Regions from separate parts of the Thermoanaerobacter ethanolicus JW 200 genome, predicted to be linked through region 1. Evidence: a T-box and tRNA genes for the amino acid it is inferred to sense, from the RefSeq annotation. Region 1 holds a T-box; the other regions hold tRNA genes.
What was found. A T-box is a leader RNA that pairs with one kind of tRNA and senses whether it is charged. The one in region 1 lies ahead of thrS (threonine--tRNA ligase), so its partner is inferred to be a tRNA-Thr.
Positions count from the first base shown of each region.

Region 2: it encodes a tRNA-Thr, which carries the amino acid that the T-box ahead of thrS (threonine--tRNA ligase) is inferred to sense. The anticodon was not compared.
Region 3: it encodes a tRNA-Thr, which carries the amino acid that the T-box ahead of thrS (threonine--tRNA ligase) is inferred to sense. The anticodon was not compared.

Region 1 is NZ_CP033580.1:2,205,891-2,216,553, forward strand. Features, by position in the region: gene EB239_RS11080 (MFS transporter) at 1-826, opposite strand, end outside; gene thrS (threonine--tRNA ligase) at 924-2,828, opposite strand; T-box leader at 2,882-3,073, opposite strand; gene EB239_RS11090 (DUF445 domain-containing protein) at 3,126-3,725, opposite strand; gene EB239_RS11095 (transposase) at 3,917-5,194, shown strand; gene ytxC (putative sporulation protein YtxC) at 5,463-6,341, opposite strand; gene EB239_RS11105 (DUF6873 family GME fold protein) at 6,397-7,131, opposite strand; gene EB239_RS11110 (GGDEF domain-containing response regulator) at 7,226-8,158, opposite strand; gene EB239_RS11115 (thioredoxin family protein) at 8,281-8,616, opposite strand; tRNA gene EB239_RS11120 (tRNA-Cys) at 8,727-8,801, opposite strand; tRNA gene EB239_RS11125 (tRNA-Gly) at 8,806-8,881, opposite strand; tRNA gene EB239_RS11130 (tRNA-Phe) at 8,886-8,961, opposite strand; tRNA gene EB239_RS11135 (tRNA-Asp) at 8,967-9,043, opposite strand; tRNA gene EB239_RS11140 (tRNA-Val) at 9,045-9,120, opposite strand; gene hslO (Hsp33 family molecular chaperone HslO) at 9,246-10,130, opposite strand; gene EB239_RS11150 (cold-shock protein) at 10,191-10,394, opposite strand; gene EB239_RS11155 (NAD-dependent protein deacylase) at 10,469-10,663, opposite strand, start outside.
Region 2 is NZ_CP033580.1:308,822-319,484, reverse strand. Features, by position in the region: gene EB239_RS01620 (YitT family protein) at 1-326, shown strand, start outside; gene EB239_RS01615 (XapX domain-containing protein) at 455-625, shown strand; gene EB239_RS01610 (methyl-accepting chemotaxis protein) at 685-1,932, shown strand; gene EB239_RS01605 (NAD(P)/FAD-dependent oxidoreductase) at 2,166-3,548, shown strand; gene EB239_RS01600 (adenylosuccinate synthase) at 3,564-4,844, shown strand; tRNA gene EB239_RS01595 (tRNA-Thr) at 4,953-5,028, shown strand; gene EB239_RS01590 (transposase) at 5,539-6,816, opposite strand; gene EB239_RS01585 (SHOCT domain-containing protein) at 7,010-7,198, shown strand; gene EB239_RS01580 (SHOCT domain-containing protein) at 7,230-7,514, shown strand; gene EB239_RS01570 (FTR1 family iron permease) at 8,426-9,220, opposite strand; gene EB239_RS01565 (VOC family protein) at 9,655-10,062, shown strand; gene EB239_RS14680 (hypothetical protein) at 10,109-10,258, opposite strand; gene EB239_RS01560 (ComEC/Rec2 family competence protein) at 10,513-10,663, shown strand, end outside.
Region 3 is NZ_CP033580.1:2,774,144-2,784,806, forward strand. Features, by position in the region: gene rpoB (DNA-directed RNA polymerase subunit beta) at 1-3,207, opposite strand, end outside; gene rplL (50S ribosomal protein L7/L12) at 3,434-3,811, opposite strand; gene rplJ (50S ribosomal protein L10) at 3,849-4,382, opposite strand; ribosomal protein L10 leader region at 4,396-4,518, opposite strand; gene rplA (50S ribosomal protein L1) at 4,566-5,258, opposite strand; gene rplK (50S ribosomal protein L11) at 5,305-5,727, opposite strand; gene nusG (transcription termination/antitermination protein NusG) at 5,774-6,298, opposite strand; gene secE (preprotein translocase subunit SecE) at 6,331-6,528, opposite strand; gene rpmG (50S ribosomal protein L33) at 6,558-6,707, opposite strand; gene tuf (elongation factor Tu) at 6,892-8,094, opposite strand; tRNA gene EB239_RS13920 (tRNA-Thr) at 8,228-8,303, opposite strand; gene sigH (RNA polymerase sporulation sigma factor SigH) at 8,365-9,009, opposite strand; gene EB239_RS13930 (NYN domain-containing protein) at 9,091-9,597, opposite strand; gene rlmB (23S rRNA (guanosine(2251)-2'-O)-methyltransferase RlmB) at 9,597-10,340, opposite strand; gene EB239_RS13940 (Mini-ribonuclease 3) at 10,350-10,663, opposite strand, start outside.

The DNA.
Region 1 (10,663 bases):
CTAAAATAGACCCAATAGAGGAAACAATAGTAAATATACTCATCCATGCATTGTTAGCATGCAAAAAATTTACCTTATATATGGTAAAAATGGGCCAAGCCATCATCCATGCAAAATAATATATAAAAGAAGTTACATTAAAATATATAAATTTCTTAGACTCAAACATGTTTCTAAAAGCTTCATAAAAACTTCCGGACTTGGCTTCATCCAAATCCCTTTTTACCACATGAAACCTTGAAAAATAATAAGATTCTATTAATCCGAAAATAAATGCAACAGTAAATATTACTTGATAATTAATAGGGAAAACTATTTTATCAAGCAACCATCCTGTTACCAAAACTGTAATTGTTGCCACAATTGTCGTCCAAAAATTTCTGTCAGCGAAAACTTTACTTCTATATTCTGGAGGAATTAATTCACTCATAAATGATTGCCAACACATGCCAACTGTCATAGAAGGTAAATTCATTATTCCCACTAATATAACTACAATCCACGGTTGAAGTTGTTTACTAAAAAGCGGAGCAAGAGCAAGTAAAAAATAAAAAGTTCTTGCGATATAAAGTACAATATAAGAAAATTTGTGAACCTCTTTTAATTTATTAATCAAATATGTTACAGGAATAACTCCAATTACCACCATAAGGGCAGGTAAAGAATTTAAAAGAGACACTTGAAAGTCATTTGCTCCTAATTTTATAGCATATATGCCAATAAAAGGGTTGACCATATTAAAGCCTATAGCCCATGCAAGACCATTTATCATATTCATTTTTATGTTATGTCTTAAATATTTGTAAACTTCTGCGTCCTTTTTCATACCTCTTCCCTCAAAATTAATATTTTAATTTTAGATTACCACGTTTTTTAAATTCTTTCAATAAATCAAAATGCCCCTTTAAAGGAGCATTTTGATTTTATAAAGCTTTTGTAGCGATTTCTTTAAGAATTTTTTCTATAAACTCATTTAAGGAAATAGCGCCTAAGTCCCCTTCTTTTCTTGACCTTAAAGATACTGTTCCTTGTTCCACTTCTTTATCCCCTACAATCAGCATGTAAGGAATCTTTTGAAGTTGTGCCTCTCGTATTTTGTATCCTATTTTTTCATTCCTGTCGTCTAATTCAGCTCTTATGTCATTTTCCAACAGACGCCCGTATACATTTTGGGCATAAGCATAGTGTTTATCAGATATAGGCAAAACTCTAACTTGTACTGGCGCCAGCCAAGTTGGGAAAGCCCCTGCAAAATGTTCAGTAAGAATTCCAATAAATCTTTCTATACTTCCGTAAATTACCCTGTGCAACATTATAGGTCTGTGTTTTTCTCCATCTGGGCCTATATACTCCAGTTCAAACCTTTCAGGCATCTGGAAATCCAATTGGATAGTTCCACATTGCCATGTACGACCTATGCTGTCTTTTAAATGAAAATCTATTTTGGGTCCGTAAAATGCACCATCCCCCTCATTAACTTTATATGGTAAATTCACGCGATTTAAAGCAGAAATCAAAGCATTTGTAGCCAATTCCCAGTCTTCATCAGACCCCATAGAATTTTCAGGACGTGTAGACAATTCAACAAAATACTCAAAGCCAAAAATTTTATAGAAATAATCCACTAAATTTATAACCCCTAAAATTTCATCTTCAACCTGCTCAGGAGTCATAAACAAGTGAGCATCATCCTGAGTAAAACTTCTTACTCTCATAAGCCCATGCAAAACTCCTGAGAGTTCATGTCTATGCACTAAACCCAATTCACAAAGTCTCAAAGGCAAATCCCTGTAACTGTGCATTGTAGACTTGTAAACAAGCATTGCTCCAGGGCAATTCATAGGCTTTATTGCATAAGTCTCTCCGTCTATTTCAGTGAAATACATATTCTCTTTATAGTGGTCCCAGTGTCCTGACCTACGCCATAATTCTTCATTCAAAATTATGGGAGTTTTTATTTCCTGATAACCATGCTTTATATGTTCTTTTCGCCAAAAATCTTCTAAAATGTTTCTTATAATCATTCCCTTAGGATGGAAAAAAGGAAAACCAGGTCCTTCAGGGTGGATACTAAACAAATCTAACTCTTTCCCTAATTTTCTATGGTCTCTCTTTTTAGCTTCCTCTAACATATGTAAATATTGATCTAACATGCTTTTTTTGGGAAAGCTTATTCCATATATTCTTTGAAGCATTTTATTTTTTTCGTCGCCTTTCCAGTAGGCTCCAGCAACTGACAACAATTTAATAGTTTTTACCATGCCTGTTGACATAAGATGGGGCCCAGCACAAAGGTCAGTAAATTCTCCTTGCTTGTAAAAAGAAATTTCCTCTCCTTCTGGTATTTCTTCAATTAGCTCCACTTTATAAGGTTCATCTTTTTCTTTCATCAATTTTATCGCTTCATCTTTTGGAAGGACAAACCTTTCCAACTTATAATCTTCTTTTATAATTCTATTCATTTCCTGTTCTATAGCTTCAAAGTCTTCTGTGGTAAAAGGCCTTTCTGTATCAAAGTCATAATAAAAACCATTGTCTATAGCCGGACCAATTGCCAATTTCACATCTTTAAAAAGCCTTTTTACAGCCTGTGCTAAAATATGGGAAGAAGTGTGCCAATAAATCTTTTTCCCTTCTTCATCATCAAAAGTCAAAATTTCTAATTTTCCGTCCTCCTCAATTTTTGTATTAAGTTCCACCACTTTGCCATTAAATTTTCCACCGACGGCTTCTTTTGCTAACCTTTCACTTATACTTTTAGCTATTTCATAAACTGTCATACCCTTTTCAAATTCTCTTTGTGTGCCATCCTTTAATGTTATAATCATTCAATTACCTCCTTTGTAAAATTTTTCTCTTAAATAAAAAACCTCTTACCCCGTAAAGAGGCAGAGGTTATCTGCGGTTCCACTCTTTTTTATACTCTGGTATTATATCGGAATAACCGTTCGGATTCATCATCCGCAGCTCCGGGGTGGTCTTCGATATTCAGAACATTTGAATGATCTCAGCCTATGTCATTCAATCTCTGTGATGTTCTTTAAATATCTACTTTCCCCCTCATTGCTTTAATATTTAATTTTTTAATCATTATATCTTCCTCTCGGACATTTGTCAATAATAATTTATAAAAATTGTATCACAATTGCTTGCAATACTCCTATTAGAAACCCTAAAACTCCCCCCATAATCTCTATCATATAAAGTTCACTGTGAGCAATTTTTATCACCACCTCCTCCAATTTTTCTAATTTGAAGCTTTTTATTTTTTCCTCTACAATTTCTGATATTTTAAGTTTTTTTGAAATAATCTCTACCACTTCATTAGAAGGAGAATTTAAAAATACTTCTACTTCTCTATTTATAATATCACCAATGTAGTTTGATATCATCTCTTTTATAGCCTTGGGAAGAAAAGAAGGAAGTTTATTTTCTGTAACTTCTTTAACTTTTAAGTCCAAATTCGATAATAGAAACTTGCGATTTTCTTCTGTTAAAAGCCTGTCCCATAAATCATTAAAAGATAACAATTCCCTTTCCACAATTTCACCTATTGATTTAGCAATTTCATATTTTCTTTTAGGGATAAGTCCTTGTAACGTAATACCGAAAATTTTTACAGGTTTCAAAGGCTTAAATAGCATTTTAACGGCGACAAAATTCGTAAGCCATCCAATAGCTGCTCCTACAAAAGCTAAAAATAGCATCCTTGTTAAAAATTGCATTCCACCACCTCTAAATTTTAAAAAATTAGACTTGTGCAAAATTCAGAAGCCTTAATTTAAGCCATTCTACAGACATACTTTTTTCCTATCACTCTTGAATTTTTTATCTTTTATGTAGGATTTCACCTCCCATTTGTCGAATTATTATATATACAGCATGAAAATATTTCTTAAGGAGGAGGAAATCCTACATGTACCAGCTTCAATTGCTTTTAAATATACCTGAACTCTTTACCTCTCAGTCTAAAATTGATTTCTATTCTTCTATGTTTGAAAATCTTGACCTGTCTTCAATACCTGAATTCCCTTCCTCTAGTCCTGGCCGTAAGGGTTATTCTCACCATGCACTTTTTAGAGCTTTTATTGTCATGAAAGCTGAAAGATTCGGCACAATTTCTGACCTTTTAGATTATCTCCGCAATAATCTTATCATTGCTCATCTTTGTGGCTTCGACATTTCTAAACCTCTTCCTTCTTATTGGACTTTTCGCCGTTTTATTAATGACTTCTCTCATGATTATTTGACCTCTATTTTTCAAAATCAGGTCAATATCCTCAAAAATATGGGTATTATCTCCGGTGAGTTTATTTCCATGGATTCTACCCCTATTAAAGCTAACACTAAGTTAAATAACCCTAAGTCTTTTTCTAAAAATAAATTCTCTAAAGATAATCAGCCTAAGTCAGATAAGGATTGTAAATTAGGCGTTTATTCTGCTTCTAACGATTCTTCTAATAAACGCTATAAGTTTTATTGGGGCTATAAAAATCACATTATTGTTGATGCTATCTCTGGTTTACCCATCGCTGAAACTACTACCCCCGCTGATGCCCCTGATTTTGAAGCCGCTTTATCTTTGCTTGAGAAGACTAATAAGTGGTTTAACCTTAAGTATGTTAATTTTATTGCTGATAAAGGCTATGATGTTAAGAAACTTTATAATTATGTTAGAAATATTCTCCACGGTCATTGCTTTATTCCTCTTAACAAGCGTAATTCTAAAAATCCCCCTCTGACTGATGATGGTTATATGGTCTGTGAAGCGGGTATTAAAATGCTTAAAGATGGCAAGCAATATTTTGATGGTTTTATTAAGCAAAAATTTGTTTGCAAGTTCTGTAATTCTAAGGATGATTCTGCCTGCCCTATAAATCATCCTAAATATTTTAATGGCAAAAAGCATAGAGGCTGTACTAAGTATGCTATTATATCTTCTGATTATAGGTCCTCTATTAATAGAGACTCCCTATATTTTAAGGCCGTCTACAAATTGAGAATTGAATCAGAAAGATATAATTCCCGCTTTAAAGCTCTGGATTTTGAAAAGGCTTATGTTAGAAATATTAATTCTGTGAGCAACCTTAATACTTTTGGCCATATTACTTTGCTTACTGTCGCTATTGTAGCTATTAAATTGGGCAAATATGATGAGTTTAGATCTCTTGTTGCTTTGATGCAATCGGCCTAATTTTTATTGAATCTATTTCATGCCATTTTTTAACATTTGACTTCTACAGGATATTTATGCCCTTTTTTAGCTCCTCTTTTTGTCTTTTCTTTTCCCTTACCACTTCCTTTATGTTTGATTGTCAGTGTTGATTACTATATATTGTATGTAATACATATTTTGGTTTTTGATTATGATTATTTTAATTAATTTTGCACATCCCTATAAAAAATCACAAATATAATAATATCAGATTTTGACGAATTTTAAAACCCAGCCTTAAGCTGGGCTATTTTTCACATTTAATCTTTGAACACAATTCACAACCATAGCAAATTTCTACTTTGTCATTAAAAACTTTTTTAACCGTCTCTAGAATTTCATTATCTCTCATATTGTTAATAGAATGAAAAAATATTTTTTTAGGAGCAATGGTTATAAGCGTGCTTATCAAAGCATCTTCATCACTTATAACACCATCTTTTAATTCAGCAACTATTTCATTAATAAAATCATTAGATATTGGTTTGTCATTTTCATCATAAAGTTTAAATTTGCCATTTTTATCGACAATGATATTCAATATTTCAACTTTTGAATCCTGTAATTCGACGAAGTATTTAAGTAAACCTATAAACTCATTGTACTCTTTTTTCATTAAAAATTCATCAACAGCCTTATCTGTTACTTCGCTAAGTTCACCAATAAAATCCCTCAGTCTAAAGTTCACAAACCCTTCTAAGTCTATATAATCACTCTCTTTTAAAAAATCTCTTACCAATACAAAAATTTGCTCTTTTTTTGCTAATTTAAATGTCTCTTTATTCACATCATCTTCTAAAATATTGTAAGCGATTTTTTCTATTTCCTCCTTTTCATCTTCTGAAAAATAATGGTAATATTTATTGATTAATTTTTTTATTATCCGTTTGTCAATTTGGTTAACAATTATATCTGAAATAGCTTCCGCTATATAATTTCTTATTCTCGCAACATTGCTAAAGCCTTGTTTATCCTCCACTTTTAAGCTATAATAGGTAACTGAGCCACACACATTAGAATTTATCGCAATCTTTATACCATTTTCAGCTAAATTTTTTAAGCCATGTTTTAAATTTTCTACATCTAGTTTTAAATCCTTTGAAACACCTATGGAAAATAGTTGCAATTTTCTCACTCCCTTCGTTAATAGTATATGTGTCTTTTTATCATTTTTATCTGTTTTAAATCAGTGGAATGATGGAACCAATGTCTTTTATTTGTTTAAAAGTAAGATAAACAATTTCAATTCCTTTTTTATTTAAAAATTCAATAATTTTTTCATAATTTTTATGTGAATTAAATACACCAGTTACTGCTAATTTTTTCTCTCCTATAAGCCCCATTGCACCGCCAATAAACCCGTATTCAAAACCCTTTAAAAAAACACCTCCGGGTTCTATCAAAAGCGCTTCAAAACCATTGCTAACTGCTACCTCAAATATTCCTTTGTCTGAAGTTATAAAGCTATTATCATCTATGATTGCCATATTACATTTTGTATAACCTTGCTTTACATTTAAAAACTTGACACCTTTTTTTTCTAAGGACTCTCTCAAAACAGGATCTGTGTACTTGAAATTGTGAAAAGCTGTGTTTCCCAATCTTGCTACATTATATGCGATATCATAAGGATAGTTACGTTTCAAAAAAGTTTGTCCTATTTTTACTTTTAAACCTATTAATTTCAATTTGCGTATAAACTCTGGTGTCACATTGGGAGCTACAATGATTTCTCTGTCTCCTAAGGGATGCAAAAGTATATCGGGATGAAAAGAAATAGCATCGTATAAATCTGCACATTTTTCAGTATATAAGACTTTTATCCCTAACTTAGACAAACTATCTCCAATTTCCCTCTCTCTTCCATCAATTACAACCCATTTAAAATTGCCATGGGGAACAAAGGGATTAGACATTTTTTCACCTCTTTTATACAAAGATAGGGCATACTGTTGTATGCCCTTAACCTTTTCTTTAACCTTTTCTTTAACCTTTTCTTTAACCTTTTCTTTAACCTTTTCTTCTATCTTTTAAATAACAACTTCCATCCATTGTCTTTAATTTCTTTTTCAATTCAGCAGCTACTGCACTTATTTCCAAATCATTTTTAAAATCTCTAAATTCATTTGTGACAATAGCAATAGAAATTGATACCAGTGGAAACATCATCTTTTCGCCAGTCCTACCAATTGTCTCTATGTAACCCCGTTTTCTATCTTCATCGTCATATAAATACTTTATTTCCTCATCAAAGCGAGAAATTATATACTTACACATCTCTTCAGCTTTATCAGGAGTAGTAATTATCACAAAATCATCTCCACCTATGTGTCCCAAAAAATCTCTTTCATTTCCAATCAGATTTACAGCATCTGATAAAATTTTGGCTGTAAGTTTTATTACATTATCTCCTCTTAGAAAACCATAGTAATCATTATAAGACTTAAAATTGTCCAAATCAATATACAAAATGGCATAAGGCTTGTTTTCTTTAATTCGCCTTTTTATTTCTTCTTTAATGTCAATATTTCCTCTAAGACCAGTAAGAGGGTTGGCCATTCTGTTGTGTTCTATCCGCTGAAACAAATTATTGACTTTAAACAGAAGTTCTTTGTCATTAAAAGGTTTCACTAAATAATCATCTGCACCCAATTCCAACCCTTTAATTTTTTCTTCAAAATTGTCCTGTGAAGTCAAAAGTATTATAGGAAGCATCAAATTTTCTTCTTCTTTCCTCAAAATTCTTAAAAGGTCAAAGCCATTCATGCCTGGCATAACTATATCTAATATTACCATATCAGGTAGTTTATTCCTGTATATTTGTAAAGCCTCTTCTCCATCTTTAGCCTCTAGCACCCCATACCCAGCATTTTCTAAAATATCTTTCAAAATTTTCCTTGTAAGTTTGTTATCATCGACAATAAGAATGTTTCTCCCCTTCACAATGCTTCCTCCACAAAAAAACATTTAACAACCCCATAATATTATATAAAAATTTTGGCAAAAAAACTACTACTTTAGCAAATTAAATTTAAATTAAAAATGAAAAAATTTTACATAAAATTTTATGCAGTTTCTTCAAAGAAAAGAGAGTAATATTTTGAAATTTTTTCTTCCAATGTGTCCATACTTATAAAACGAGCCTCTCTTATTGCCTCTTTTCCATCCACATAAACTATTACAGTAGGAACAGTAAAAACAGAAAACTTACCAGAAGCCAGCGGAATCTCATCAATAGGAATGTGAAAACTTTTTATTTTTGGATAGTTTACTAGCATTTCTTCAAGTTTAGGAAGTAATGATGTACATATTCCGCAATCTTGTGTAGAAAAATAAAGAAATACCATATCATTTTCCTTTATAATTTGTTCTATATTTTCTATGTCGTTAATTTTATCCATAATTTCCCTCCTATCCAAAAGACTACAAACGATTAGATTTTAAAATTAAAAAATATAAGCCCCTTCTAGGGCTTTTTCATAACCTGATTCACTAAAGTTTCATATTTTTATGGAGGCGACACCCGGATTCGAACCGGGGAATAAAGGTTTTGCAGACCTCTGCCTTACCACTTGGCTATGTCGCCATATTGGAGCGGACAACGAGACTCGAACTCGCGACCCTCACCTTGGCAAGGTGATGCTCTACCAACTGAGCTATGTCCGCATAATGGTGCCTCGAAGTGGAATCGAACCACTGACACAGGGATTTTCAGTCCCTTGCTCTACCAACTGAGCTATCGAGGCATAACTGGCGACCCAAAAGGGACTTGAACCCTCGACCTCCAGCGTGACAGGCTGGCGCTCTAACCAACTGAGCTATTGGGCCGTGGTGGTCGCAATAGGACTCGAACCTATGACCCCCTGCTTGTAAGGCAGGTGCTCTCCCAGCTGAGCTATACGACCATTCTACTGCCGTGCAAGTAATAGTATACATAAAAAACTGCTATTAGTCAACACTATTTTGAGGATTTTTTCGCCTTTATGTCTAATTAAAAATAAAAAATATCGATGATTCTCTTAAATTTGCTTTATTCCTCTGCAATTCTCAGCAATTCTTTAAGCCTACTTTCCTCTATCAAATACTTTTTACCACAAAAATGGCATACAGCTTCAACAAATTGTCCTTCTGAAATAAGTTTTTCTATCTCCTCTTTTCCAAGAGCAATTATAGCAGTTTCAAATCTTTCTTGTGAACAATCACATTCATATTTTAAATCTACTCTTTCTAAAATATTAAGTCCCATCTCCCCTAATATATGGTTCAATATATCTTCTGGCAGATATCCATTCCTTAACAATTCTGTAACTGAAGAAATATTCCTGAGTGCTTCCTCTAGCTTTGCTACAACTTCTTCTTCAACATTAGGCAATAACTGTATAATAAAGCCTCCAGAAGCTAAAACATTTCCTTCTTTTCCCACTAACACTCCTACCCCAACAGCAGAAGGTACCTGCTCAGAGGCATAAAAATAATAGGCTATATCTTCCCCGATTTCCCCAGTTTGAAGCTCTACAGTTCCAATGTAAGGTTCCTTTAAACCTATATCTTTTATAACAGTCACATATCCATTTTTACCAACAGCTTTGCCTACATCTAATTTTCCTTTTTCAGACAGTGGTAAATCCACTGTAGGATTTCCTACATACCCTTTGACAATTCCCGGGTAATTTGACACTGCAACAATATTCCCTATAGGCCCATCACCTTTTATAACTAAAGTGACCTTGTCTTTTTCATCCTTCATCATAACTCGCATCATAGCGACAGCTGTCAAAGCTCTTCCTAAAGCTGCACAAGTGGTAGGTGTGAGATTGTGAATTTCTTTAGCCTTCTGGGTAGTTTGTGTTGAAAAAGCTGCAATAGCTAATATTTTATTATTATAAGCTGTAGCTCTTACAATGTAATCACTCATAGTAAATACCTCCTATATCAAAAAACCCTAACATATTTAATGTTAGGGTTTAATTTCACGTCAGTTTACCTTTCTTACCTTAGAAGCTTGTGGTCCTTTTGCAGCTTCAACTACCTCGAACTCAACTTTTTGTCCTTCCTCTAATGTCTTAAAGCCATCACCTTCAATTGCTGAGTAATGGACAAATACGTCTGTGCCATCCTCCCTTTCAATAAAGCCATAGCCTTTCTCGGCATTAAACCATTTTACTTTACCTCTTACCATTTATATCTTCCTCCAAACTTGATAAATAATTTACTTCTCTATCATAGCACTTATATATCAAATTGTCAAATTTTTTATTGAAATTTTATAATATCCCATATATTTCTAAGCGCATAGCTTGCTTTTTCCCTTATAACTACATCAGCTTTATAGTCATAAGGAGTCTCTGTCGCATTTATAATTATTAAATGTCTTACTATATCTGGCAAAAAGTTCACTGGCGAAACTGCCAAAGAAGAACCTATGACTATTAACAAATCGCTGGACTT
Region 2 (10,663 bases), 1.0 Mb from region 1:
CTCTCATCACTTATTTTATTGCTTTTAAGGTTATTGATTTGATTATAGAAGGTTTAGATGAAGCGAAAGCTGTTATGATAGTTACAGAGAAAGCAGATGAGATTGCAGAAACTATAATAGCCCGTTTAGGACGAAGTGTTACGCTTTGGGAAGGGAAGGGTGGTTATACTAAAGGAACAAAAGGAATTTTGTATGCTGTAGTTAGCCGTTTGGAGATTGCTAAGTTAAAAATGATTGTGAAGGAACATGACGAAAGAGCCTTTGTTACCATACATGATGTCTACGATGTTTTAGGAGGTAAATTGCAAAAGAGGTCGATTCATTAATGCTGTACACATCTTATTTTTCTGAAAAGTGATTAGACGTCTGACAAATAACAAAAAATTGTGATATAATATAAAATTGGTTAAAGTAAATAATAAAAATACCGATAAAAATAAAGTGAGGTGTTAATGTGAAAGAGACATTGTTAGCATTAGTTACTGGAATGATTGTAGGATTAATTTTTTCATCTTTAAAATTGCCACTCCCTGCTCCGAATGTATTACCAGGAATAGCTGGCATTATAGGAATTTACCTTGGGGGAGTATTGTTTGAATACATCCTTAAATTGATTGGTAGGTGAAGTCTTAAAGTAGCAGGGTGGTGGGGTGAAAACATAATCTATAAAAGGGGGGAACACATATGAGAAGCATATTTTGGCGACTCATTATTTCATTTCTTATAGTAGCAGCCATACCGGTGGGGGCTATTTATTATTTTGCGGTTGACGATAAAGTAATGCATCTCTTTGTTACAGTAGCAAGTGTTAGTTTTGCTTTGTCATTAATTTTATCAGTAATTATTTCATTAAATATTACAAGACCTATTAAAAAATTAATTGAAGAACTTAAAAAAGCACAAGAAGGAGATTTTACAGCTAAGGTAGATTTAAAGAGAAAAGATGAGATTGGTACATTAATAACGACTTTTAATACGATGATGGAAAATGTTAGAGCAATTTTACAAGATGTCTCTACTTTTGCTCAAAACACTAAAGATACGGCAAATGCTCTTTTTAAATCTATTGAACAAGGGAATATGACTTTTGAACAAATTTCTAAGGCAGTGGAAGAGATTGCAAATGGAGCTTCTGAACAAGCAAAAGATACTTCTAATGCAGCCGATATGGTGCAGAATATTGGGAATAGTATTGATGATTCGGCTAAATTTTTCAAAGCCGTAGAAGAGTCTACTATAAATGCTGATAAACTTAGTCAAAATGGCATGCACACAGTAAATTCTTTAAAAGAAAAAACTGATGTTACAAAAGAGTCAATTGACGAAGTTGTTAGTGCGATAAATGAGTTGCAAGCAAATTCTCATCATATTGAAAAGATTATAGAGGTGATAACGGGAATTGCAGACCAGACCAATTTGCTTGCTTTAAATGCTGCTATTGAGGCAGCAAGAGCCGGCGAGGCTGGTCGTGGATTTGCAGTTGTTGCAGAAGAAGTTCGAAATTTAGCAGAGCAATCGAGACAAGCTGCCAGTGAAATAGCCAAGATTATAAGCGAAATAGAGCAAAAAACAGACAAGACAGTTGAAAAAGCAAATGTGGTAAAGGAAATTGCGGAAGACCAAGCGCATCAAGTGGAAACTACATATGCTGCCTTTAATGAGATCAAGAGTTCAATAGATACTATTACTGAAAATATACATATGTTGAATAATGCGATGATGGAACTTGCAAGGTATAAAGATGAAATAATAGGATCTATAGCAAATATTACAGCAGTGTCAGAAGAGACTGCTGCATCCACTGAAGAAGTTGCCGCATCTACAGAAGAGCACATGAAATTTATTGAGGAAATAAAAGAAAGTTCGGAAAATCTGCTAAAATCAGCTACACAACTAGAAAATGTATTATCGAAATTGGTTGTATCTTTATAAAAATTAATGAGTAATGAAAGACAGAGCGTAATAGCCTGTCTTTTTATTTTTATAGGAATTGTTTTGAAAAGATTTTAATAAATATAGTTGGGCGATAGCCATTATGAAATACGAACATTTAATAGAATTATTCAAATAAAATTCGCATTTTTATTGATTTGTAATTCTTTTTTTGGTAATATATATTACGGGTTTTGTAGTTTACTACATCAAAGAGAAGGGGTCATATTTTTATGAAAATATACGATGTTATTATTGTAGGAGGCGGACCTGCAGGCCTTTTTACGGCTTTAGAGCTTGTAGACAAAAATGAAAGTTTAGACATACTTTTGTTTGAAAAAGGAAAAGATATACAAAAGAGAATTTGCCCTCTTAATGCTTATGGTTCAAAGTGCCTTAATTGCAAACCTTGTTCTATTACTTCAGGCATAGGTGGTGCAGGGGCATTTAGTGATGGAAAGTTAACATTAACCTCAGAGTTTGGTGGTGTTTTAGACGAGTACATGCCGAAGTCTCAGCTTAATCATCTCATAAGTTATGTAGACAGCATATATGTAAAGTTTGGTGGGACGACAGAAGTTCATGGAACGGATAGAGCAAAGATTAGAGAAATTGAAAAGAGAGCTCAAGCAGCAGATTTAAAATTGATTCCTGCTGTTATTAAACACTTGGGGACAGATAAAAGTTTCGATATCATAAAAAATATGAGAGAATACCTTGGCGAAAAAGTGGAGATTAAAACAGAGACAATGGTAACTGAGATAATTGTAGAAAATGGGAAGGCGAAAGGTGTAGTTACAGAAAAAGGAGAAGAATATTACGGCAAATATATAGTGGTTGTGCCTGGAAGAGAAGGGGCAGAGTGGTTTAAGAAAGAAGCTGATAGACTTGGGCTAGAGACAAAGAATAATGCGGTAGATATAGGTGTGAGAGTAGAAATCCCTGCTGTTGTTATGGAGGATATTACAAAGGAGGTTTATGAATCTAAATTTATATATTATTCTAAGTCTTTTGATGACAGAGTAAGGACCTTTTGCATGAACCCTTATGGCAAGGTGGTTGTTGAAAACAATAATGGCATAAAAACTGTAAATGGGCATAGTTACAAAGATATAAAAACGGAGAATACAAATTTTGCAATACTGGTAAGTAAAGAGTTTACTCATCCTTTCAATAGGCCAATAGAATATGGTCGTTATATTGCAGAGCTTGCTAATATGTTAGGAGATGGAGTGATTGTCCAAAGGTTAGGAGATTTGTTGGCAGGAAGGCGCTCTACTCCGGAAAGGATTAAAAGAGGACTTGTAGAGCCCACTTTAAAAGATGCAACACCAGGGGATTTAAGCTTGGTGTTACCTTATAGATTTTTGCAGTCAATAATTGAGATGTTGCAAGCTTTGGACAAAGTATCTCCAGGGGTATATTCTAAACATACACTTTTATACGGTGTTGAGGTAAAGTTTTATTCCTCACGAGTAAAGCTTACTGACAAATTTGAAACGCAAATTCAAAATCTATTTGCGGCGGGAGATGGAGCAGGCATTACACGGGGACTGGCACAAGCCTCTGTATCTGGCGTTGTAGTTGCAAGAGAAATTCTAACGAGAGTTAAATAGGGAAGGAGAATAATTATGTCAACATTAGTTATAGTTGGTACCCAATGGGGAGATGAAGGGAAAGGGAAAATTACTGATTATCTTGCGGAAAAGGCAGATGTAGTCGTAAGATACCAAGGAGGAAATAATGCTGGTCATACAGTTGAAAAAGGAGGAGTGCAGTATAAACTTCATTTAATTCCCTCTGGAATATTATATCCTGATAAAATTTGTATAATAGGAAATGGAGTGGTAATTGACCCAGCTTCTTTGATTGAGGAAATAGAAAATTTAGAAAAACAAGGGGTTAGTATAGAGAATTTAAAAATAAGCGATAGAGCCCATATTGTATTTCCTTATCATATAAGACAAGACGAACTTGAAGAACTAGCAAAAGGAAAAAATGACTTGGGTACTACGAGAAAAGGCATAGGTCCTTGCTATATGGATAAGTCAGAAAGGATAGGAATAAGAGTATGCGACCTTATAAAGCCAAAGGTTTTAGAGGAAAAGCTTAAAAGAAATATAGAAAAGAAAAATAAACTTTTTAGAGATTTGTATGGTGTAGAAGGCTTTGATTTTGATGAAATGTATAAAAAATATTTAGAGTATGCTGAAAAAATAAAACCCTTTGTTACTGATACAACAGTGCTTTTATACGATTTAATTAAAAGTGGCAAAAAAGTTTTATTTGAAGGAGCACAGGGGACACTTCTTGATTTAGATTTGGGTACCTATCCTTATGTTACTGCGTCTCATCCCATAGCAGGAGGAGTGACAGTAGGAGCAGGAATAGGACCTACAATGATTGATGAAGTAATAGGTGTAGTAAAAGCATATACTACAAGGGTTGGTAAAGGGCCTTTTCCCACAGAGCTTTTTGATGAAAATGGAGATTTCTTAAGAGAAAAAGGTCATGAATATGGGACTACTACAGGAAGACCGAGACGATGTGGTTGGCTGGATGCTGTTATTCTTAAATACTCTGTAAGAGTGTCTGGTATAACTCATTTTGCTCTTACCAAATTAGATACTTTGACAGGGCTTAAAAAAATAAAAATATGCACAGGTTATAGATTTAAGGGAGAAATAATAACAGATTTTCCTGCAAGCCTTGAGGATTTGGCTCAATGTGAACCTGTATATGAAGAATTTGACGGGTGGGAAGAAGATATACAAGGAGCAAAAACTTTTGACGACTTACCTTATAATGCTCAAAAATATATAAAAAGAATTGAAGAATTGATAGGTATTAAAGCAGCAATAATCTCTGTAGGACCTGAAAGAAATCAGACTATTGTTTTAAGGGATTTTTGATAAAGTGATTAAGGCTCTTTTACAAAAATTTTATAAAAAAGCTTGACATATACTGTTGCTCTAAGTATAATATATAAATGTCAGGACAATTGGATAGCTAATAAAGGTGCTGGCGTAGCTCAATAGGCAGAGCAGCTGACTTGTAATCAGCAGGTTGAAGGTTCGAGTCCTTTCGCCAGCTCCATTTTTTTTGTCAAAAAGTCAAGGTTTTTAAGTACCTTGCTTTTTTATTTTAGTGTTGGTGACAACAAAATGACAACATCTTATCTTTACCGTTTATAAATAACTTACTTAGTTTTTCAGCTGCTTCTTTCTGCATTTCGGGAAGTACATGCGAATAATGTATTAAGAGTCATTTTTACGTCTGAATGCCCAAGACCTTTGCCAGTTCATGAAGAAAAACGTACTTTTATATTTATTTTCTCTTCATATTTTCTTCAAAAGTAAGTTTTAAAATAAAGGTAAAGCAAGTTAACAATTTTTCGATAAATAGGGATGTGCAAAATTAATTAAAATAATCATAATCAAAAACCAAAATATGTATTACATACAATATATAGTAATCAACACTGACAATCAAACATAAAGGAAGTGGTAAGGGAAAAGAAAAGACAAAAAGAGGAGCTAAAAAAGGGCATAAATATCCTGTAGAAGTCAAATGTTAAAAAATGGCATGAAATAGATTCAATAAAAATTAGGCCGATTGCATCAAAGCAACAAGAGATCTAAACTCATCATATTTGCCCAATTTAATAGCTACAATAGCGACAGTAAGCAAAGTAATATGGCCAAAAGTATTAAGGTTGCTCACAGAATTAATATTTCTAACATAAGCCTTTTCAAAATCCAGAGCTTTAAAGCGGGAATTATATCTTTCTGATTCAATTCTCAATTTGTAGACGGCCTTAAAATATAGGGAGTCTCTATTAATAGAGGACCTATAATCAGAAGATATAATAGCATACTTAGTACAGCCTCTATGCTTTTTGCCATTAAAATATTTAGGATGATTTATAGGGCAGGCAGAATCATCCTTAGAATTACAGAACTTGCAAACAAATTTTTGCTTAATAAAACCATCAAAATATTGCTTGCCATCTTTAAGCATTTTAATACCCGCTTCACAGACCATATAACCATCATCAGTCAGAGGGGGATTTTTAGAATTACGCTTGTTAAGAGGAATAAAGCAATGACCGTGGAGAATATTTCTAACATAATTATAAAGTTTCTTAACATCATAGCCTTTATCAGCAATAAAATTAACATACTTAAGGTTAAACCACTTATTAGTCTTCTCAAGCAAAGATAAAGCGGCTTCAAAATCAGGGGCATCAGCGGGGGTAGTAGTTTCAGCGATGGGTAAACCAGAGATAGCATCAACAATAATGTGATTTTTATAGCCCCAATAAAACTTATAGCGTTTATTAGAAGAATCGTTAGAAGCAGAATAAACGCCTAATTTACAATCCTTATCTGACTTAGGCTGATTATCTTTAGAGAATTTATTTTTAGAAAAAGACTTAGGGTTATTTAACTTAGTGTTAGCTTTAATAGGGGTAGAATCCATGGAAATAAACTCACCGGAGATAATACCCATATTTTTGAGGATATTGACCTGATTTTGAAAAATAGAGGTCAAATAATCATGAGAGAAGTCATTAATAAAACGGCGAAAAGTCCAATAAGAAGGAAGAGGTTTAGAAATGTCGAAGCCACAAAGATGAGCAATGATAAGATTATTGCGGAGATAATCTAAAAGGTCAGAAATTGTGCCGAATCTTTCAGCTTTCATGACAATAAAAGCTCTAAAAAGTGCATGGTGAGAATAACCCTTACGGCCAGGACTAGAGGAAGGGAATTCAGGTATTGAAGACAGGTCAAGATTTTCAAACATAGAAGAATAGAAATCAATTTTAGACTGAGAGGTAAAGAGTTCAGGTATATTTAAAAGCAATTGAAGCTGGTACATGTAGGATTTCCTCCTTCTTAAAAAATTTTTTATAGTGTATATATAATAATTCGACAAATGGGAGGGGAAATCCTACATAAAAGATAAAAAATTCAAGAGTGATAGGAAAAAAGTATGTCTGTAGAATGGCTTAAATTAAGGCTTCTGAATTTTGCACAAGTCTATTTCGATAAATAGAAAGGAGTTGAAAAGTATGTGTCTTATATTAATCTTGGCAATTGGCTTTTATTTGTACAAAACAGGTGACCTGCAAAGAATGATTAATAATTTACATGAAAACAAAAATTACCAAACAAACGAAGCAAAAAGAATACTCGATATACGCTTGGCTAAAGGCGAAATTACAGAAGAAGAATATAATAAATTAAAAAGTATTTTGTAAAATTTAAATATTTAGAGAGGAGGAGAAAACAATGTTTGGAGGATATATACCGGGTGGTTTAGGTCATTGTTTTGGAGGATATTATCCGTACGGTTATGGAACTTGGTTCGGTGGTGGACTTACCAATATATTGTTCTTAATTTTAATAGGTGTAGTAATTTACTTGCTAGTAAAACAGATTAGAAATGTTAACTTTTTTAAAAAACACGATACAGATCCTAATAATGAAGCATTAGAAATTGCCAAGTTAAGATACGTTCGAGGTGAAATTACTTCAGACGAATATACAGAAATAGTAAAAATGTTAAAAAAATAAGCTAAATAATTTGACATTATTTTTGCTTACATTGCTCCTATTGACATTTTATGACCTTAAAAGACGAGACCTTTACATAATATGTTTTATATATTATGTAAAGGTCCTAATTTATTTAGGTTGTTTGTCAAAAGTTAGGGTAAAGTATGTCCGTGTTAAGATTTTGTATGTAAGTTTTTAAAATATTTTAATTTGAATTGGCTTACCATCGGTTACATACTTTGCTTGTTCAGTTGTGGAATACATTTTATTTATAATAAAATCATTACTTATATGAGAAAACGGTAGAGTTTTAGACTCTTTACCAGCTTAATAAATGAAAATTAATGGTATTATATTTCCTTTAAGTTAGATTGCTTCGAGTAACTTTCGCTTTCCCCCTTTCTTTGTATTTCTTTCGGAAATGCTACAAGAGGCCGTTTTAGACCTTAGCGTCGCAGAAAACGGCGTCTTTGAGATGGTACAGTTTCTATCTTCTACGCATACTCTAAAAGGCTAAGAGAAATAAACGAAGAAGAAGTTTACCAGGTAGAAAATGAAATCAGTTTATGAGAGCAGTAGCTTTCGCTTATACATTAATTAATTCAAATTGCCAGTAACAAATATTAACATATTTTGGCGGTAATGCTCTTAAAAAGCGAAAAAAATTTTTAATCAGGCTGTAATAATTTGAGAAAAAATATTTTTATGCCCTTAAAAAATACCATCATAATTGAAAATCTTTGGAGATCTAATTTGAGAATTAACAATGCATTATATCCCTTCTTTCTCTAGACAAGGTTTCAGTACATTGATGATCTGTTTCTCATCATCAACTACCCGGATGTTTCTTTTATTTTCCATCTTACTATCGCCACAATTTAATGCTATTTTGTATCGCAAATAGGTATATATTCACATAAAATTACGTATTAGGTGGTTCCTTTCGAACTATTCATAAACATTTTACCTACAATCAATATATAAGCACTATACGCAATGACCTGCATTAAAGACGGAGTGCTTTCGTATCCAATAAACGCGTGCAGTAACTTACCTAACAAACTTTCATCTGGAATTAACCATTCTAGGCTCCATACTTTTTCAATTATTGGAGGTATTATTCCTAATTCTCCTAATGCATGAATTGCATGAGATGTTAAACCTGCTGCAATGAATATCAAAAGCCAGCCAGTTATCATAAAGAATTTCCTTAAATTCAATTTTATTGTTGTTTTGTATAATAATACAGATATTATTGCAGCTATAAATAACCCTGTAAATGATCCTAATAATAAACCTTCACCTTTTAAGGCGGTTAAGAATAGTGCCGTTTCTATCCCTTCTCTTATCACTGTTACAAATGCTAATATCGTTATGCCCCATACCTGATTATTTGACAAAGCTTCATCAACCTTTGCTTGAAGCTCACCTTTGATGTTCTTGCTCTGCTTTTGCATCCAGACAACCATATATGAAAGGATAATAATGGCTATCGCTGCAACAACTATTTCAAATAATTCAGCACTTTCGCCTTCAAAACTAATTTTTAAAGCCTGGAATATAAACGAAATAACAACACTCAAAACTATAGCACCAATAGCACCTAGCCATACGTGTTTAAAGTACTTTTTTTGGTTGATTTTTGTAAGGTATCCTAATAGTATACCTATGACTAAAAAAGCCTCGAGTCCTTCGCGGATTGTAATTAATATACCTGCTAACATAAAAACCCTCCTTATATGATTATGATAATCATTATCAATTTTATTTTAGACTATGCATATTCATTTTGTCAACTTTTTTATATTATATTTGTTGTGGTGTTAGTATATTATTGTAGACACTTTAACTCGAACAGGATAAAATAAAAATATAAAGAGAGGAAGTGTCTACAAAATGCCAAGAGGACAAAGAAAATATAATGATGAAGTATAATCTTTACGGCTGGGGGTGGAAGAAGGAAATTCAGCATTGGAGATAGATCAAGATTTTCAAACATAGAAGAATAGAAATAATTCGATAAATAAGGGAGGAAATCCTACATAAAAGATAAGAAATTTAGGAATGATAATAAAAAGTACATCCTAGGAATGGCTTAAATGAAGGCTTTTAAATTATGCACAAGCCAACGTATAATTAACTAAGGAGTGGATAAATAATGATTAAGAAAATTGTGCCATATTTAATGTTTGAAGGAAATGCAGAAGAAGCATTAAACTTCTACAGCGATGTATTTGGCGGAGAAAAATCTAATGTTATAAGATATGGAGATTCACAGATGCCAGTTAAGGAAGAATATAAGGATAAAATATTGCATGCAAGACTTGAACATAAATCATTTATTTTATATTTATCTGACACATTCCAGGGACAGAAGGTTGAAAAAGGAACTAATGTATCTTTAACACTTGAGTTTGACACAGAAGAGGCTATTGATAAGGCTTATACTGCCTTATCAGAGGGTGGTAAGATACATATGGAGCTTCAAAAAACTTTTTGGAATGCTAAATATGCGAAAGTTACTGATAAATTTGGAATAACTTGGGATTTAAATTACCAATATTGATTGTGGGCTCTTTGTCAAGAGTTGGGGTGGGTATTTTTCTGAATGCCTACCCTTTAGTTTTAAACTGAAGCATATAATCGTCGTGACATCTTGCAGAAATTTTGTGATATAATTTATATGCTTTTATTCTTATGCTCCTTTTATAGCAGGCATTTAGAATAAGTTCACTATTTTTTATGAATGATTTTTTATCCACCTCACCACTTTGTAATTTTTCATTTTCGCTTTGCTCAAAACAAAAATTAGCCTTATGAAATCAGGGTCTTTTGGCTTCGTTCATTCGAAAAAAGAATTAATTATTTTTTAAAGAGGCGATAATAATGCCTAAAGAAAATGAAATTTGTGTTGTAGATAGTAGTCTATTGAAGATTTGGCAAAGGACTTATTTAAAGATGAATAAAGATGGATAAATGTTAAAAAAGTGCATAATTTGAAGGAGAGGTTTTAGCTATGTACAAGAAGAGATTACTGTTGCCCTTTATATTAATACTATTTGCATTTATATTGACAGGCTGTACAATATTTGACAATACATCTACTCATGAAGTTCAACAACTTTTACAGGATGAGGGGACAAAAAGCCAGCAAGAAACAGTTAAAA
Region 3 (10,663 bases), 570 kb from region 1:
AGAATATGGTCCAGTAGACCTTGCATGCATCTTATCATCAACAAGATGGTGAAGTTTCAGCATGTACATATAACCTACTGTAACTTTATTATCAAAAGGCTCACCTGTTCTTCCATCGTACAATTGCACCTTGCCGTCCGGAGAAAAACCCGATTTAGCTAAAAGCTCTTGTATGTCTTCTTCCGTTGCTCCATCAAAAACAGGTGTAGCAATCTGCCATCCCAATGCTTTTGCAACAAGACCCAAGTGAACTTCTAAAACCTGACCAATGTTCATACGGGATGGAACACCTAATGGGTTTAAGCATATCTGCAAAGGGGTACCGTCTGGCAAAAATGGCATATCTTCTACTGGAAGTATCCTTGAAATAACACCCTTGTTACCGTGGCGCCCTGCCATTTTGTCTCCAACAGAAATTTTCCTCTTTTGAGCAACAAATACTCTTACCATCTGGTTGACTCCTGGTGGCAATTCATCACCATTTTCTCTGGAATAAACTTTAACATCTACTACTATACCTGACTCACCGTGAGGAACACGCAAAGAAGTATCTCTTACTTCTCTTGCCTTTTCTCCAAAAATAGCTCTTAAAAGTCTTTCCTCAGCTGTAAGTTCAGTCTCACCTTTTGGAGTAACTTTACCTACCAATATGTCACCAGCAGTAACTTCTGCACCTATACGTATTATTCCTCTCTCGTCTAAATCTTTTAAAGCATCTTCGCCTACATTCGGTATTTCTCTCGTTATCTCTTCTGGACCTAATTTCGTATCTCTTGCTTCTGCATCATACTCCTCAATGTGAATAGAAGTTAAAGAATCATCTCTAACCAATTCTTCACTTATCAAAATAGCATCTTCATAGTTGTAACCTTCCCAAGGCATAAATCCTACTAAGACATTTTTCCCAAGTGCAAGTTCACCGTGGTCAGTAGAAGGTCCATCGCATATAACTTGCCCTTTTTTCACTTCATCTCCTTCATTTACAATAGGCCTTTGGTTTATACAAGTTCCCTGGTTTGACCTCTTAAATTTAAGTAAATTATACTCATCCCTTCTACCGTCCTTTGTTCTAATTACAACTTTATCAGCAGCGACTTTTTCCACTACTCCATCGTTTTTCGCTAATACTACTACACCAGAATCAACAGCTGCCTTATATTCTATACCCGTTCCAATTATTGGTGCTTCAGGTTTTATAAGGGGTACTGCTTGCCTCTGCATGTTAGACCCCATCAAGGCTCTATTCGCATCATCATTTTCCAAGAAAGGTATCATAGAAGTAGCAACAGACACTATCTGTTTTGGTGAAACGTCCATGAAGTCCACTTCTGTTGGAGGTACAGCTATTATCTCTTCTTTTAATCTACATACCACTTTCTCATTAATAAACCTGTTGTTTTCATCTAATGGTTCGTTAGCTTGAGCTATAATATATTCATCTTCTTCATCTGCAGTCATATATACAATTTCATCTGTAACTGTACCAGTAGTTTTATCTACTCTCCTATATGGAGCTTCAATAAATCCATATTCATTTACACGAGCATAGGTAGTCAAAGATCCAATCAAACCGATATTAGGTCCTTCAGGAGTCTCAATTGGACATATCCTTCCATAGTGAGAATAATGAACGTCTCTTACTTCAAAACCCGCTCTTTCTCTACTAAGTCCTCCAGGACCTAAAGCACTTACTCTTCTCTTATGAGTAAGTTCTGCCAAAGGGTTAGTTTGGTCCATAAATTGAGAAAGCTGGGAGCTTCCAAAAAACTCTCTAATGGCTGCTACAACTGGGCGAATGTTTATAAGGTTTTGAGGAGTAATTTCATTCACATCTTGGATTGTCATTCTTTCTTTGACTACTCTTTCTAATCTCGCAAGTCCAATTCTAAATTGGTTTTGCAATAATTCCCCTACAGACCGCAGTCTCCTATTTCCTAAATGATCTATATCATCTATTGAACCTATTCCATGAGTTAAATTTAATTGGTAACTTATAGTGGCTATAATGTCATCTTTAGTAATGTGCTTAGGAACAAGTTCATCCATTCTATTTTTTATTTCGTTTATTACCGCCTCTTCATCAGAGAAATTGTCAAGTATTTCTTTTAATATACTTAAATTTACTGCTTCTTTTATATTTAAGCTAGATACATCATAAGGCATTGGATATTTATTTATATCCACCGTATTATTGCCTATTACTTTTACTACTTTACCCTCTACTAACACTTCTACTACATTTATGCCGCAATTTTGAATTTCTTCTGCCTTTTCTTTTGAAATTTTCTCTCCTTCTTCTACTAATATCTCACCTGTAACAGGGTTGACAATCTTTTTTGCACTCTTTAAGTTTGCAATTCTCGTTTTTAACGCAAGTTTTTTATTAAATTTATAGCGTCCAACTTTTGCTAAATCATACCTTTTTGCATCAAAAAATAATGCATACAAAAGGCTTTTAGCACTCTCGACAGTAGGCGGCTCTCCTGGTCTTAATCTCTTATAAATTTCTATTAAAGCCTCTTCTTCAGATTTTGTAGTATCCTTATCTAAAGTAGCTTTTAATTTTTCCTCTTCCCCTAAAAGGTCAAGAATTTGAATATCAGTACTATAACCCAAAGCCCTTAATAATACAGTAATTGGAACTTTTCTTGTTCTGTCAATTCTAACATATACTATATCATTGGAATCTTCTTCATATTCTAGCCAAGCGCCTCTATTTGGTATTACAGTTGCAGAAATTAATTTTTTCCCAAATTTATCAAATTGTTGTTCATAATAGACTCCTGGAGACCTAACCAATTGGCTTACAATTACACGTTCTGCGCCATTTATAATAAAAGTACCCTTTTCTGTCATTAAAGGGAAATCTCCCATAAATACTTCAGATTCCTTAATTTCCCCAGTCTCTCTGTTGGTAAGGCGTACTTTGACTTTCATCGGCACAGCATATGTAGTATCTCTGTCTTTACATTCTTCTACTGAATACTTGGGGTTATTTTCTAATCGATAATCAACAAATTCTAAAGCCAAATTCCCCGTAAAGCTCTCTATTGGGGAAATTTCTCTAAAGACTTCTCTCAATCCCTCCTCTAAAAACCATTTGTAGGACTTCTTTTGAACTTCAATAAGGTCGGGCATTTCTAATACTTCGTCGATCTTGGCAAAGCTCATTCTTGTCTTGTTGCCCACTTGTACAGGACGTACCATCCATTTCACCCCTTAAAAAATGTAAATTACCAAAAGTTTTCAACTTTTGGATTGCGCACAAAAGAACCCTATTTTACCATTATTATTCACCAACAGTCGTCCTCTTATACATATACATATATTAACAAATAAAAAAGGCCACTATTAATGCAATTTATTATAATAGCACAAGTGAAGATTTATGTCAACAATTCCCCATAAAAAAATAAGGGCAAAATTTTTGCCCTTATTTTATTTCTACTTTTGCACCAACTTCTTCGAATTTTGCTTTGATTTGATTTGCTTCGTCTTTGCTTACTCCTTCTTTAACTGGCTTTGGAGCACTTTCTACTAAATCTTTTGCTTCTTTTAGTCCTAAGCCTGTTACTTCTCTCACAACCTTGATAACTTTTATCTTGTCGCTACCTACTTCTTGTAAAATAACATCAAATTCTGTTTTTTCTTCAGCTGGTGCTGCTGCTGGTGCTCCAGCTGCTGGAGCTGCTGCAACTGCTACAGGAGCTGCCGCAGATACGCCAAATTCCTCCTCTAAAGCTTTTACCAATTCAGCTAATTCTAGAACTGTCATATTTTTTATGGCTTCCAAAATTTCCTCTTTGTTCATTTTCTCTACCTCCATCTTAAAATTTTTATTTTTGTTTTCAAGCTTCAGCTTGCTTTTTCTCTTTCACTGCATTTAAAGCATAAAGCAGGCTTCTCAACGTGCCAGACAACACGAAAACGAGGTTGGTAATAGGAGCTTTCATGCTGCCCAAAGCTTTCGCCACAAGCTCTTCCCTTGAAGGAAGCTCTGCCAAAGCCTTAATTTCTTCAACTGTCACTAACTTCCCATTTACAAGACCTGCTTTTAACTCAATTCCCTTGTGGTCTTTCATAAATTCCACAAGAACTTTAGCAGGCGCAACAGGGTCATCATATCCAAAAGCTACAGAAGTTGGCCCTCCAAAATATTTAATTAAATCATCTCCATAGCCTAGTTCCTTAGCTGCAATAGTCATTAAAGTATTTTTGTAGACTTTGTACTCAGAATTAGCTTCTCTAAATTTGCGTCTTAATATAGTATCATCTTCTACAGTCAAGCCACTAAAGTTTGAAAAAATCACTGTTTGTGCTCGTGACAATTTGTCTTTAAACTCTGCTACGATTTGTTGCTTTTTCTCTTTTGCTGTGCCCACCTTCCCACCTCCTTAAAAAATTTAAAAAGGATCCCGTAGACACGAGGATCCCTTTTGGGAATTTATTTCTAAAAACCTCGGTGGGATTTACGTGCAAAAGCACACCCACTGTCTACGGTCTTTTTATTCAATTTCAACGTCACTTATTATACCTTACATCTTTTTGTCTGTCAACAACTTTTATTAAAAAATCTTTAAAGGATTAACCTTCACGCCTGGTCCCATTGTAGAAGATAACACTACACTTTTGATGTATTGTCCTTTTGCGGCTGCTGGTTTGGACTTGATTATAGCATCCATAACTGCTCTGAAGTTTTCTAATAACTTCTCTTTCCCAAAGGATTTTTTCCCTATAGGAACGTGAATTATACCTGCTTTATCCACCCTGTACTCAATCTTACCAGCTTTAATTTCTTTAATAGCTTTTTCTAAATCAAAAGTCACAGTACCTGATTTAGGGTTTGGCATTAATCCTTTTGGACCTAATATTTTACCTAATCTCCCTACAGCTCCCATCATATCAGGAGTTGCAACTACAACATCATAATCAAACCAATTTTCATTTTGAATTTTTGCAACTAATTCTTCTGCTCCCACATAATCAGCACCTGCTGCTTCTGCTTCTTTAGCTTTTTCCCCTTTTGCAAAAACTAATACTTTCACACTTTTTCCTGTTCCGTGAGGAAGCACTACTGTACCTCTTACCTGTTGGTCAGCATGTCTTGGGTCAACACCTAGTCTTACAGCTAAATCAATTGTTTCGTCAAAATTTGCCTTTGCAGTTTTCAAAACAATATCTATTGCTTCATCACTGGAATACTGCTGTGTTTTGTCATATAACTTTAAGCTCTCTAAATATTTTTTCCCACGTTTCATTTTCTAACCTCCTTGTGGTATTATCGGACTTTCCTCCCACTTATTTTTATACAATCTCTATACCCATGCTTCTTGCAGTACCTGCTATCATCCGCATAGCAGCCTCTATATCAGAAGCATTTAAGTCTTTCATCTTGATTTCAGCAATTTCTCTAAGCTGCTCCCTTGTAATTTTTCCTACTTTTTGTTTGTTAGGTTGCGGAGAACCTGACTCTATTCCAGCTGCCTTTTTGAGTAGCACAGCTGCTGGTGGAGTTTTAGTTATAAAACTAAATGACCTGTCTGCATATATTGTAATAACAACAGGAATTATTAGCCCTGCGTCTTTGGCTGTCCTTTCATTGAACTCTTTACAAAAAGCCATTATATTAACACCGTGAGGTCCTAAAGCAGTACCTACTGGTGGCGCAGGAGTAGCTTTTCCCGCTGGCAACTGTATTTTTACAACTGCTGCCACTTTCTTTGCCATGATTACACCTCCTTACCAAATTAAAATAGCTTATGAGTTTCTACTTTTATATTTTTTGAAGTTGTACAAGGTCAAATTCAACCGGTGTCTCTCTCCCAAACATGGAAATTAAAACTTTCGCCTTTTGTCTTTCTGGATAAATCTCTTGAACTACTCCAATAAAATTCTCAAAAGGCCCAGAAATAACCCTGACAGTATCTTTTACATTAAGGTCAACTGCAGTTGGAATCTCTTTTATACCTAAAGCTCTAACTTCCGCTTCAGTTAATGGTACAGGTTTAGATCCAGGGCCTACAAATCCTGTAACACCCCTGGTATTTCGCACAACGTACCAAGTATCATCTGTCATAACCATTTTCACCAAAACGTAACCCGGGAAAATCTTTCTCTCGACAGTTTTCTTTTTACCGTCTTTAATCTCAACAACTTTTTCCGTAGGTACGATGATTTGGTGAATTAAATGCTGCAAATTCCTATTCTCTACAATTTTCTCTAAATTAGCCTTAACTTTGTTTTCATATCCAGAATAGGTATGAACCACATACCACTTTGCATTTTCTTTTTCTGGCATAGTCAACATCTGGGGACTCGCCCCAACCTCCTTTAAACTTTAATAATGAGCTTTAATAGATAACTAAAAACTGAGTCAATCAAAAAAATGAATACTGTAAAAAGAGCTACTACTATTAATACAATTTCCGTATAAGTTATCATAGTTTCTCTGCTTGGCCATGTCACCTTTTTCATTTCTGCCCTTACATCTTTGAAAAACTTGACAATTTTTCTTCCTTCACCGGCCATTTCCTCACATCCTCTTAAAGTTTTAAAAACTACTTAGTCTCTCTATGCAAGGTATGCTTTTTGCAGAATTTGCAGTATTTCATTAATTCTAACCTATCAGGGTCATTCTTCTTATTTTTTGTTGTATGATAGTTTCTATTCTTACACTCAGTACATGCCAATGTAATTTTTACTCTCAATTATTACACCTCCCGGTGATTCGACTGCTTAGTCAAATTTATCATAAATATAACTTCTTGTCAATCACCAAAAACAAAAAGTCTGTGTCAAAGATTTGTAGGTAGCTCATTAGTTGACATTTTGCACAGTTTGCTAAAGCATTGATTTAACTCAAAAGAAGCCAGGTTTGAACCCGGCTTCTCTTTACTCTATGATAGCTGACACGACGCCAGCACCTACTGTACGGCCGCCTTCTCTTATAGCAAACTTCAAACCCTCTTCCATCGCTATCGGTGTTATTAACTCTACTTTTATCGTTACGTGGTCCCCTGGCATTACCATCTCTACTCCATCCGGCAAGTTTATTACACCTGTAACGTCTGTCGTCCTAAAGTAAAATTGTGGCCTGTATCCATTGAAAAATGGTGTGTGCCTTCCTCCTTCTTCCTTCGTCAATACGTAAACTTGTGCCTCAAATTTCGTGTGCGGCTTTATCGTCCCTGGCTTCGCTAATACTTGCCCTCTCTCTACTTCGTCCCTCTGTACTCCTCTTAATAATACTCCTATGTTGTCTCCTGCTTGCGCCTCATCCAGTGTCTTCCTGAACATCTCTACCCCTGTTACTACTGTCTTCCTTGATTCCGTCGTCAATCCTATTATCTCTACTTCGTCTCCTACCTTTACCTTCCCTCTCTCTACTCTCCCTGTCGCAACAGTTCCTCTTCCTGTTATCGTAAATACGTCCTCTACTGGCATTAAGAATGGCTTGTCTATGTCTCTCTCCGGTGTCGGTATATATTCGTCTACTACATCCATTAACTGCCATATCTTCCCGCACCATTCGCACTCTCTCTTGCCACATCCACACTCTAATGCCTTAAGTGCTGACCCTACTACTATCGGTGTGTCATCCCCCGGAAACTCATATTCATTCAATAATTCCCTTACTTCCATCTCTACTAATTCTATTAATTCTGGATCGTCTACCATGTCTGCCTTGTTTAAAAATACTACTATATATGGCACTCCTACCTGCCTCGCCAATAATATGTGTTCCCTCGTCTGTGGCATCGGTCCGTCTGCTGCTGATACTACTAATATCGCCCCGTCCATCTGTGCTGCCCCTGTTATCATGTTCTTTACATAGTCAGCATGTCCTGGACAGTCTACGTGCGCATAGTGCCTCTTCTCTGTCTCATATTCTACGTGAGTCGTGTTTATCGTTATTCCCCTTGCTCTCTCCTCCGGCGCCTTGTCTATCTCGTCATATCCCTTCGCCTCTGCCATTCCTGCCTTCGATAATACCATCGTTATCGCTGCTGTCAACGTCGTCTTACCATGGTCTACGTGACCTATCGTCCCTACGTTTACGTGGGGCTTCTTCCTCTCAAATTTTTGCTTCGCCATCCTCTTTTCCTCCTTTACTTCAATAAACTTGTCCTGGTGTTTCTTAAAATTGTGTCATAAAAGTAACCCTTTATACATTAATAGGATTAAAAAGCACAACTTCTATGATAAAAAAAAACATCAATAACAAAATTGGAGCCCGCGACCGGGATCGAACCGGTGACCTCCGCCTTACCAAGGCGACGCTCTGCCTACTGAGCTACGTGGGCAAAAGGGAATATCACGACTCCGATTTTTGATTTTACTATAAAGTCTTCTAAATGTCAATAGTTAGCTGTTTCTCATTTCAAGATATCTTTCTAATTTTCTTTTTACACGCTGTAAAGCATTGTCTATAGATTTAACATGCCTGTTTAAATCTTCAGCAATTTCTTGATATGATTTACCATCCAAATATGATACCAAGACCTCCCACTCTAATCCACTCAATAATTCTTCCATCTTGCTCTCAATGTTAACGTATTCCTCTTTGCTTATTATTAACTCTTCAGGGTCGGCAACGCATTGGGTAGAAACAACGTCCATAAGAGTCCTATCAGATTCTTCATCAAAGATGGGCTTATTGAGGGAAACATAAGAATTAAGCGGTATATGTTTCTGTCTTGTTGCGGTTTTAATTGCAGTAATAATTTGACGAGTCACACATAATTCCGCAAAAGCTTTGAAAGAGGTGAGCTTGTCACTTTTGTAATCTCGAATTGCTTTATAAAGGCCTATCATTCCTTCTTGAATAATGTCTTCCTTATCGGCACCTACTAAAAAATAAGCACGAGCTTTTGCTTTTACAAAACTTTTATACCTTTCAATAAGGTACTCTAAAGCAACTTCGTCTCCTTTTTGAGCTCTAAAAACGACCTCCTCCTCTTCCATTTGGTCATATGGTTGATAGTAATCCTGCTGCGCCCCAGATTTCACCAATACCGCCCCCATTTATTATTCCGGCAACTTTATACGTTATAATTATACATTATATTGGTAAAGGTAGTCAAGCTAATTTTAACTGTTTTCTGCCATTTTGCGCAGTTTTTTTACTATTTCATTATCAAGTCGCTCTTCCAAATTGTCTTTATAAACTGTATTCACATAGCTTTTTTTATGTCTTTCAATATATCTATTCATTTCTTCATAAAGTTCTTTTGCAGACATTCTTATTGCACCATGAGCTAAAACCACCTGCTGCACAGTCCAATCGGAACTTACCACAACAACCTGTTCTTTTTTCGCTAATTCTACTACTTTTAACTCTATAAAGTGATCTGCCGATTCTCCTTCTTTTGTGTAAACAACCTCAATACCATTGATTTCTTCATGTTTTTCTAGACTTCCTTTTACATACATTGCATCAAAAACTAATATTATATTTATCCCCGAATATCCTTTAAAATCAGCCAACATATCTATTAACTTGTCCCGCGCATCTTCCAAATTTTTTTGCGCTTCTTCTTTTAGTATCTGCCAGTTGTTTATTACATTATAGCCGTCTACCAACATGTACAAGGACATCACGCCTTACCTTTTCTTTTTGATACTACCTGATAAATCAAAATGGAGGCTGCTACAGAAGCATTTAAAGAATTTATTTTACCTTTCATCGGTATCTTAACCACAAAATCGCAATTTTGTAAAACCAATTTAGAAACCCCTTTTCCTTCACTGCCAATTACAATAGCAAGAGGAAAATCATAATCCAGCTCTTCAAAACTTTTTCCCGCATTTACATCTGTTCCAACAATCCATAAGCCTCTTTCTTTTAAACCTCGTATTGTATTGTTAATATTTGATACTTTTGCTATTCTCATATGTTCTACTGCTCCGGCAGAAGTTTTTACAACAGTAGCATTTACTCCTACAGCCCGCCTTTTTGGAATTATTATCCCATGGACTCCAAAAGCCTCTGCGCTTCTTATAATCGCACCCAAATTGTGAGGGTCTGTTATCTCATCTAATATCAACAAAAAAGGCTTTTCTTTCCTTTGTTCAGCATATTCCAAAAGGTTATCTACATCGAAGTATTTATATACAGCACCTACAGCCACGACCCCTTGGTGATTTTGACTACCGGCTAATTTACTTAAAATATCATTATCAGTAGTAGAAACTACAATACCTGCTTCTTTGGCAAGATTTATTATCTTTGAAATATTTCCTCCTGCTGTTTTAGAAATGTATATTTTTTCAATTTCCTTCCCACTTTTTATAGCTTCGATTACTGGATTTCTACCAAGAATTACATTCTGCTCTTCCATAATCATCACCTATTCTTCAATAACTTGTACAGAAAGCTCAAGAATGTTTTTTAATCTTTCAAATTCTCCTGCAAGATATAAATAACCTAGCAAAGCTTCAAATCCCGTAGCATACCTATAGGCCTGTACTTCTACTCCTTTAGGCATAGTATTAGACTTTACATTTCTTCCTCTTCTAACTACGTCTTTTTCCTCTTCTGTGAGAAAATCATAAATTCTTTTTACAGATTCTGCCTGAGATTTAGCTTTTACATACTTAACTGTCTCTTTGTGCAAAAAATTAACAGACCGATTTTCTTTTGCTGCAATCATGGTGCGAATGT